Regions from separate parts of the Enterococcus sp. AZ109 genome, predicted to be linked through region 1. Evidence: riboswitches for the same ligand, from Rfam matches in the RefSeq annotation. Region 1 holds a riboswitch; the other holds the start of a gene.
The links. Region 1 has a riboswitch for FMN ahead of IGI42_RS00460 (ECF transporter S component). Riboswitches for the same ligand answer to the same signal wherever they lie in the genome.
Positions count from the first base shown of each region.

Region 2: another riboswitch for FMN. It lies ahead of IGI42_RS01590 (ECF transporter S component); the one in region 1 lies ahead of IGI42_RS00460 (ECF transporter S component).

Region 1 is NZ_JBIOSF010000001.1:93,889-98,819, reverse strand. Features, by position in the region: gene IGI42_RS00475 (RecQ family ATP-dependent DNA helicase) at 1-982, opposite strand, end outside; gene IGI42_RS00470 (helix-turn-helix domain-containing protein) at 979-1,965, opposite strand; gene IGI42_RS00465 (ferredoxin) at 1,992-2,207, shown strand; gene IGI42_RS00460 (ECF transporter S component) at 2,322-2,918, opposite strand; FMN riboswitch at 3,042-3,160, opposite strand; gene IGI42_RS00455 (pseudouridine synthase) at 3,227-3,943, opposite strand; gene scpB (SMC-Scp complex subunit ScpB) at 3,944-4,525, opposite strand; gene IGI42_RS00445 (segregation/condensation protein A) at 4,522-4,931, opposite strand, start outside.
Region 2 is NZ_JBIOSF010000001.1:332,078-337,008, reverse strand. Features, by position in the region: gene IGI42_RS01615 (DUF6483 family protein) at 1-70, opposite strand, end outside; gene IGI42_RS01610 (hypothetical protein) at 161-463, opposite strand; gene IGI42_RS01605 (hypothetical protein) at 632-835, opposite strand; gene IGI42_RS01600 (GrpB family protein) at 837-1,403, opposite strand; gene IGI42_RS01595 (hypothetical protein) at 1,294-1,869, opposite strand; FMN riboswitch at 2,093-2,211, shown strand; gene IGI42_RS01590 (ECF transporter S component) at 2,329-2,928, shown strand; gene IGI42_RS01585 (pyridoxamine 5'-phosphate oxidase family protein) at 2,928-3,383, shown strand; gene IGI42_RS01580 (NAD(P)H-binding protein) at 3,424-4,047, opposite strand; gene IGI42_RS01575 (bifunctional hydroxymethylpyrimidine kinase/phosphomethylpyrimidine kinase) at 4,201-4,931, shown strand, end outside.

The sequences.
Region 1 (4,931 bases):
CATCATAAAGCAAGATCGCTTGACTTGGTGCACCATCTCGGCCAGCTCGACCGATTTCTTGCAGATAGTCTTCTGGTGAAGAGGGTAAATCATAATGAACAACAAATCGGATATTTTTTTTATTGACCCCCATCCCGAAAGCATTCGTCGCCACAAGTAATCGTAATTCTCCAGCGATAAACTGTTGCTGCAACATTCGTCGCTCTTGTCCAGTCAATCCTCCGTGATAATAAGCAATGTCCTCTTGCTGACGTAACAACTCGTAAACTTGCTCTACATGTTTGCGAGTAGCACAATAAATGATCCCTGCGCCGGCTAGCTGTGAGACTAGCTTAGGTAAATATTCTTGTTTATCACCGATTTTAACAAATAAGCTTACATTCGGACGATCGACAGAATACACAACTTCCTTAACTGACCCATCAAACAACAAGCTTTGAATGTCTCGACGTACTTCTGGTGTTGCCGTTGCTGTTAAGGCTAAGATCAACGGCTGATTTAATGTGCGAATGCCTGTACTGAGTTTTAAATATTCTGGCCGAAAATCAACTCCCCATTGCGAAACGCAGTGAGCTTCATCAACAACAATAAAGGCGAGTTTTAATTTCATCAGAGCTTGTTGCGCTTTTTCAGTTAGAAACATTTCGGGACTCATAAAGACAAATTTGTAGCTAGCAAGATTGTTCAATACATATTGTTTTTCAGGCATCGAGAGTAAACTATTTAATGCAACGGTCCTGCTTTCCCCTAATTGCTGTAGTTGCGTCACCTGATCTTCCATCAGGGAAATTAAAGGAGAAATAATCACTACTGTTCCTTCTAATAAATAACCAGTCAATTGGTAGCAAAGAGATTTCCCTGTGCCAGTTGGCAACATCCCAAGGACTGACTCACTAGCTAGTAAAGTCTCAATAATCTCTTTTTGTCCAGGACGAAACGTTTGATACCCGAACCGTGCGGTCATTAATTGCTCTAAGTTCACGAATACAGCTCCTTCAAAAAGAATATTTGTGAAAGACGAAAATTTAGGTAAGGTGTTTGAGAGAACGCTTGATACGTCCAAGCCAGCATTTCCTCCTCGTTTGCAGGTGTTAGCAACTCAAATTGTTCAAAAGGAAACGTTTCATCCAATAGCGCCCACTCAATAAAATGATCATTTAGTGTACCAGGCTTCAGCTTACGTAGCTGACCGATTTCTTCAACTGAATGCCCTTCTAGATATAACTGCCGGGTCTTAATCATGCTTTGATTATAATTTAATTGATCAAAACGTGCTAATAACCGCCGAAAATTCGGTTGTAGCTGCGCCTGTTGGATGAAAGCATCTAACGCATTTTGATAAAACAGGCCTCCCCAAGGCATTTCTTGCCATTCTGTCGGTAAAAGCTGAAAAGGGACTTTGCCTAATTGTTCTTTACCGCTAAATTGATTTGCCAAAAAATTCGCCTGATCCTTTGTTAGTGTCGCTAAAACATGCGCTAGTTCTTGAGGGAACTCGGTTAAAATCGATTGATTCGATTGCCGCAACCATGTTTTAGTTTGGTATAAGAAAAAAGGTCGTGAATCCAAAGGTACGTACTCTTTATCCTGATAAGTTAAGTAGCTGATTACTTGAGTAGCTAATAGTGTCAACTGCCACATTCGTTGACGTTCGCGACCGTAGCGCAAGCCATTTAAAGCGTTAAGCTGTGCATGCCTCTTTAGCGGCAAATGTTTTTTCCCCAGTTCAGTCAGTTGTCCAAAGCCCTCGTCTTGAGTTATCCAGCGTTTTTCTATTAATCGTTCGATCGTCTCTTTAAAGGTAGATCCTTTTAGTTCTGGCAAACAGCCAAACAAAGAGAGGTTTTGATAGAAAAAACCGTGGAGTAACACCGAACTCGTTCGTTTTCCAGTTAACAAATGATATAAGGTTGAAATACGTAACTTGTGTCCAGTATGAAATAACGCTAAAATAAATGATGCCATAAAAAAACTCCTAGAAGGTGAAAGTTATGAAATGTGAGATCTTACCAGAGCGCTGCATTGCTTGTGGGCTTTGCCAAGCTCTAGCTCCCCATTTTTTTGATTATACCGATGAAGGGATAGTAACCTTCATTGGAGAGCCCCATGCCTTACAGGAATTTGTTCCCAAAGAAGAACAAGCCGCAGTTAAGGACTCTGCTAGACGCTGTCTTGCGCATGCAATTCTCTTACATGATCCACTATAACATACGCAAAAGAGATAGTTCGCATAGAAATTTCTTTCAGTTTGCTTTAAAATGGAAATTTACTGAAAAACGACCATCCATAAGCCTTGGATGGTCGTTGCGTGTATTTAGATATTAGATGGGTTTATGATGATGAGATAAGACTGTTTTCTTACTCAACCAAGGTAATAGCTTGGCGTGTAAAACTAGGAAAACACCACTAACCATCATCCCTTTAATTAAATTGAAGGGAACAATACCAATTAAAACATACTTGCCTAAGCTCATTCCCAGCATCTGTCCGGCGGATAATCCAAAGGCTTTTAGATACAATGGCGTAATCACAAAGTAGTTGGCAACACTCATAAAAATTGTCATAGCGAAAATTCCTAGACCAATACCAATTGCCTTTTTTCTAGTTGTTTGCTGTCTAAACAAGAAAAAGATCGGTAGGGTAAACATGCTGGAGGCTAAGAAACTAGCGGTATCTCCAATTAGATTATCAAAAGAAAATCCCGTTGTGACTAAATGCAGTAACGACCGAATAAATGCGGTAGCTATACCAGCCAAAGGACCAAAGATAAACATGTTAATTAATACAGGAATATCACTGAAGTCCAGTTTCAAAAAGGGAAACATCGGAATAATTGGTAAAGCAATAAATTGCAAAATCAATCCCATTGCGGCTGCTACTGCTACTGCTGTCATTTTTTGTAACCTTACGTTCTTCATAAAAAAATTCCTCCTGTGCGGAATCATCTTCATCAAAGCTTTCCAGGCGGTCTTCTATACGCAAAAAAACTCCATGCTTCAGAAAAAGCATAGAGTTACTTGAATATAGTCATACCCAAATAAGCCTATCTTCTTTATCCAGACTATACTGTCGGTCTCGGAATTTCACCGAATCGGCTGCTTGCGCAGTTCGTGGACTATCACCACCGGTCGGGATTTTCACCCTGCCCCTGAAGACGAACCTAAAATTATTATTTTTTGTATCTTCACTATAACAAGTTTACTAACAAAAAACAAGTGATGAGTTTTTACTTGGAAATATTCCGCAAACTGTTGACTTCTTTTGCGTTTAACCGACGAAATTCACCTGGACGCAACCCTTTAAGCGTTAGATCTCCATATCGTTCTCGTTTTAGCTTTTGCACAGGTAATCCAACAGCCGCCAGCATATTTTTTACTTGGTGATTACGGCCTTCATGAATCGTCAATTCAACGATGCTTGTACCAGCTTTTCGATCAGTGGAAATGACTTCAAAACGAGCAGGTGCTGTTTTTTTACCTTCAATCATTACACCTTTGGTTAAAGGATACAATGTTTTATTATCAGCATATCCCTTAACCTTTGCTACGTAAACCTTGTCTACCTGATGTTTTGGATGAGATAAGCGTTGAGAAAAATCACCGTCATTGGTTAGTAAAAGTGCACCTGAAGTGTCGTAATCTAGTCGACCTACAGGATAAATACGTTCAGGGATCCCGATAAAGTAATCCGTTACCACTTTACGATTTTTATCATCTGAAACTGCAGAAATAACACCCCTAGGTTTGTAGAACAAGTAATAGACAGGCTCTTCTTGGTAGATCGGAACACCATCAACTTCAATAATATCTTTTTTTGATACTTTAGTTCCTAGTTCTTCAATCACTTCACCGTTTACTCTGACCCGACCTTCACTAATTAAGCTTTCGGCCTTTCGGCGTGAGGCAATTCCGGCATGAGCTATTACTTTTTGCAATCTTTCCATTTAACTTTCATCCTTTTCTTTAAAGCGATCATAGAACAAGTCCATTGTTTCATCGTCATCCGCAAGATCGGTTTCCATTTGTTGAACATCTGGTAATTCCTTTAAATCTTTTAATCCAAAGTAATCCATAAAATAGGTCGTTGTTCCATATAAAATTGCTCGGCCCGGTCCTTCAACTCGCCCCTTCTCTTCGATCAGCTGGCGGGCAACCAAGGTTTGAACAGCCCCACTAGACTGAACCCCTCGAAGTTCGTCAATTTCCCCTCGTGTGATAGGCTGCTTGTAAGCAACAATCGACAAGGTTTCTAGTGCCGCTTGACTCAAGCGGTTGGCCAAAGGTGACCGAGCAAATTCTTTGAGCAAAGGTGCATAGGTCTTTTTAGTGGTTAATATAAAGTGGTTGCCTACCTCTAAAATAGTTAAGGCAGAGGTAACATCTTTGGTGTATTTTTCCCGTAATTCAGTTATTGACTGATACACATCTGCTGTTGGGCACTCTAGGGTGAAGGCAATTTCCTCAAGTTCGATTCCTTCCTCCCCCACTACAAACAGCAAGGCCTCAATTTGACTTAGTTGATTCATTTTGATGCTCCTTTAGTGATAACGATCGGTCCGTAGGTGTCGTCTTGACTAGCGACTGCCACCCCGTTTTTCATTAATTCTAGTAAAGCCATAAACGTCGTAATCATTTCATCCTTAGTGAAACGCGAAAAAAGACTATCCAGTGACAAGCTTTCTTCAACACCTAAAGAATCAATCTGGTTACGAATTTGTTTGACCTTTTCCTCGATGGTGATACTTTCACCGCTCACCGTTGTTTCGATCGGTTGATTATTTTTTTTGCGCTGCAAGACATCATGCAAGGCCAAATACAGATCAATCGTATTCAATTGATCAATCGGTAATGGTGGTAATTCTTCTTCATAATCGGATAGATCCATTGGCGCTTTCGTATAAAAGAGACTGCGTTCGGCTTCCTTTTCAGAAA
Region 2 (4,931 bases), 240 kb from region 1:
TAGTTTGCTTAATTGTTGGCAATTGCTTAGGAACAATTTGTAATTGCCGCATTAACCAATCATCTTGCATCCAATTTCCTCCCTTTATGATAATTCTATCATCCTATTTCTCATTTTCCTAACGATAACCCTAATCTGGCTATCAACAAAAAGACTCCCCCTAGTACAGGAAAGTCTCAGCAAAAAGCCGCTCAATTTCATCCGTTAACCAAGGACCACACTGCTTCAATTGGTCAAAAGGATACCAAGAACTTTTCATGAAAATCTTTTCTGGCATATAACCCTTGTTTTTTCGTTTACTCAGTATCAGCTGTTTAGCCATCTCCGTCCGTGAATCTGTCCAATAGCCCTCTTGTTTCAGTAAATGCAAGGTTTCAATCACATTCGTTCGGTATGGATATGGATAGAACAGCTTCACTAAATCAGGATAAAGCATTTCATCATTGTTTGCATGATAGCACACACGATGCTCTAAAATATAATCTAACCCTCTTTTAAGCTTATACTCATAACAGTTATACCATATGTTGCTTTATATTCAGACAGAGCTTTCATGGACTTCACTAACCCATCATAACAAGGAGAATCACCAATACAGCCTCCAAAATCACACCCCTGCCAAGTACAAAGCTCACCTTTCTGTGTCGTCTGATAATTTCAGCAACATAAAAGCTAGTTTGCGGACACCAGTAAATTTATCTACACGAAATTTTTCCAGCAAGATGCCATTAATAACCTTTGACTGGTTCAAAAGATCTCTGATTTCAGCCTCACTTAATTCTTCTTTTCGATTACGCATCTTCAATACTAGTGCACTGTCCACCGCTTGTTTCATTCTAGTATCTCACTCCGTATAGCTCTTTCGCTTTTTTAGTCTTTTCTTCGACAAATGAACTTTTTTGTAAAGTGTATTGGTCTCGGTCATTTCTAAATTCTACGGCTAACTTTTCTTTTAATGATTCATACTCCTTAGCAATTTCAGGATATTGATTTAAATAATCCCGAAAATACAGTTCATCATTATCTCCGTCAAAGCGTAAATGAATGTGATATACCTTTTCTGCAAATCCCTCTGGCGTATAGCCCCGATTTAGAGAAACGCGTGATTTTGTAGTAGACATTATAATGCAACCTTTTGTCTCCAATAGTTGCGCTATGGCTGCTAAATCAGTCCCACCGCTCATTTCAATTAGAACGTCCACAATATTTTTGGCTTTGATGTCATTAATTGCTGTACTGCCTATATGAGAAATACGGACAACCGCTGATTTAGGTAACCATTTTTTCAACTGATCAGCGATTTCTTGATAATACGTCTGCCACACGCTTTTTGATTCGTTTAGCTCGATGGGAAATAACTGCCAGAGTTCCTCCAGACTCATTTCTGAGAGTTTCTTTTTCACGCAATTTCTCCTCCATTTTGTAATCGTGTGGTTGCATTTTTTTGATGGTTGACAAAATCTCTGGCTTTTGGTGATACATTGCTAACTCTAGTTGCTGAATTCTTCTTAGTTTGTTTTTGATCTCTTGGTTGTTCCGCATCAATGCCTCTGCTTTTCTAATCTGTAGTTCTTCAGTTTTCTTTTGATTGATAGTGGCAGTGAGCCAAAGATTTGAAACCAACAAAATAAATATTACCGCATAAAACAATTCCGTTCTCTGACCATTAGATGTTGTAACTAATATAAAAGGCACAACAAAAATCAAGGTAAAGCTGATCCCTTGATATAGCGCTAAAGCTTTTAGTTTTTGCGGTTTTTCATTAAAAGAGATAGTTGAAGCTTCATAAATAGCTAAGAACAAAGCCTCAAGTTCTTCATACTGCTGATGAGTTTTTTGCCAGCGATATTCTGCTTGGGTTTTAGTCAATCCTTTTTCTCTTATGTAATAGTTGATGGCTTTTGATTTTTTTATGATGGGAATCACCACATTTCATCTATAAGATATTTTCAATGTAAATCGTTGTTTCGTCTAGTTTATCACATCTTCTACTACTTTTTTTAGTATTTAATGATAAAATATCGGGTTATTGATAAGAAAAAAATTAAAAAAAGGCTTGCATTTACGAAAAGTCTATGTGAAAATGAACACAATAGTTCTTCAGGGCAGGGTTAAATTCCCGACCGGCGGTAATAGTCCGCGAGCCTTTTTTAAGGTTGACTCAGTGTAATTCTGAGACCGACAGTACAGTCTGGATGGAAGAAGAAAAATAGGCGTGTTTAGTGACCAGTTTAATTGTTGGTTTATTCAAGCACCTTTTTTCTACTTGCTGTGCCTTGCGAATTTGTTGTAAGGTTCTTTTTTATGTTCAAGAAAGGTGTGACAAGAATGAAATTCACTGCAAGAAAACTCGTATTAACTGCTATCTTAGGTGCCATCGCTTATCTACTCATGATGTTCAGATTTCCACTACCTTTTATGCCGCCATTTATGGATTTTGACTTAGCGGGTGTGCCGGAAATGATTGGAACCTTCCTATTAGGACCAGTCTCAGGTCTGTTCATTGTACTCATCAAGTTGCTGATAAAATTAGCAACATCAGGAACCAGCTCCATGTTCACTGGCGAAATTCAAAACTTTATTTTGAGTGCTAGCTTCATCCTCCCGTCATGGTTCATATACAAACGGGCTACTACTAAGCGCCAAGCGCTCAGCGGTATGATGGTGGGAACGCTTTGTGCAATCGTTGTCGCCTGCATCTCTAATGTATACTTCATCATTCCGTTTTATGCGACATTATATGGATTGTCAATGGAAGCAGTCATTGCCATGACCCAAGCGGTTAATCCTTTTGTGGACAGCGTTTGGAAATTGGTCTTAATCGGCATTGTTCCCTTCAATCTGATTAAGTTTGGTGTATGTACCAGTATCGTTTACTTATCCTTAGATCGCTTACGTTCACTTTTTCTAAGACGGGAGTTTAGCTGATGGATTGGGAAACGGCAACCATTCAATTATATGAAAAACTGGGTAAGAAAAGGATTATGGCTTTAGCTACTAGTCTAAACGATCATGTAACCGTTCGGAATGTCAGCGTGATTATTCACGAAGGTCGCCTATTATTTAAAACTGACAAAAACTTTCGTAAAACTAAGCAGCTGTTAGAAAATCCGAATGTTGCTATCTGCTATTGGGGTGTGCAAATCGAAGGTAAAGCGGTAAATCACGGATTAGTGGTAGATGAACCTGGACAAGTTTTCCAAGAGCTATATAAAAAATACTGGGATAAAAGCTACAATGCTTATCCGCATAAAGACAGTGAGATACTGATTGAAATTATGCCTCATTTTGTCGAAATCTGGGATCAGGATAATGAGGCTAAAGGCTTCCAGCTGTTATTAGATTTTGACAAACAGCAAGCTGAAATTCAATATTATGACTAATAAAAATGCTGCAGACCTCAACTTGGTCTGCAGCATTTTTTTAAATTTTAGAAAGAGCTTCGTCAATTGGTGTATCTCCATCGCCCATCATAATAACCTTTTGATAGGTGTTAGGTCTTTCAAGAACTTCTGCTAGCACAGTTGCTACGTTTTCGATGGAGTTCTCACTACGTTTTTCAATCTTTGTAGTAATTTTTCCACTGCCGGCTTCTTCTTTTAAGTTGCCTGGTTGCAAAATCGTATAATCCAAATCAGTATTATCGATCAACCAAGAATCTGAGAAGAATTTGGCAATGTTATAGTTCGTGATGCTGTCGCTCCAGTTTTCAGGAACTAATGCAAATAATGAGCTTAGTTGAATATAGCGGGCAATCCCTTCTTGTTCGGCTGCCTGCATCAATTTTACAGAACCATACAAATCGGTTTGCAGTAAATCTTTTCCCCGTGAACCTGCCACGAAGTAAATAGCCTCTGCATCTCCCAATGTTTTAGCTAAACTGGCAACATCTCCATGTAAATCCAAATGAACAGGTTTTACTTGGTCACTTTCAGGAATTTCATTTTCTCTTCGTGCCCCAGCATAGACAAAATGTCCTTTTTCAACCAAACGTTCAATCAAAGCTTGGGCAACACGCCCAGTAGCTCCCGCAATAAATACTTTCATACGTAATTCCTCCTTCTTTTTCTTTATGCTAACCTATTCTGACCATTCAGACAACTGTTTACACTTTAAAAATTGGATGAGCAACAAAACAACCAATTGGCTGTTTTTATTTTTATAACGCGTATTATAATAAGAAAACATAAGGAGGTCGTTATGGCAAAAACAATTTTAACAATTGCAGGATCGGACACCTTAGCTGGCGGTGGGCTACAGGCTGATTTAAAAACTTTTGAACATTATCAATTATTTGGATTAACAGCTATCACTTGTATTGCCGTAGTAGAGGAAGATGAATTTGTCATTCAAGATTTATCTGCTAACCTTTTAAAGCAGCAATTACAGACGATTTTAGATGTTGTCGATTTATCTGGGATAAAAATCGGATTGATCCATCGTCCAGAATCGATTCAGGTCATTAAGGATTTTTTAGTAAAACAAGCAGTGCCGATCGTTTTAGATCCGGTTTTAGCCTTTAAGGAAACCACGGAAGTTTATCAATCAGAATATCGTCATCTGTTGATGCAAGAACTATTTCCATTGGTAGATTTGGTTACACCCAACTTAAAAGAAGCCGAACTGTTAAGTCAAATCGAAATTACTGATGAAGCTAGCATGAAAAAAGCAGCCCAAGTGATTCACCAAGCAGGACAAACAGCAGTTGTAATTAAAGGTGGGCAGCGCTTATTGGGTACACAAGCGATTGATCTTTATTATGATGGAAAAACCTTCGAAGTCTTTCGCATGCCTAAATTAGAAGCAAAAACTATTAATGGTGCTGGCTGTACTTTCGCTTCTGCGATTGCATCTAATTTGGTTTTGGGTAAAACGCCTCTTGAAGCCATTGAACTAAGTAAAGAGTATGTTTATCAGGCCATTCAACAAGG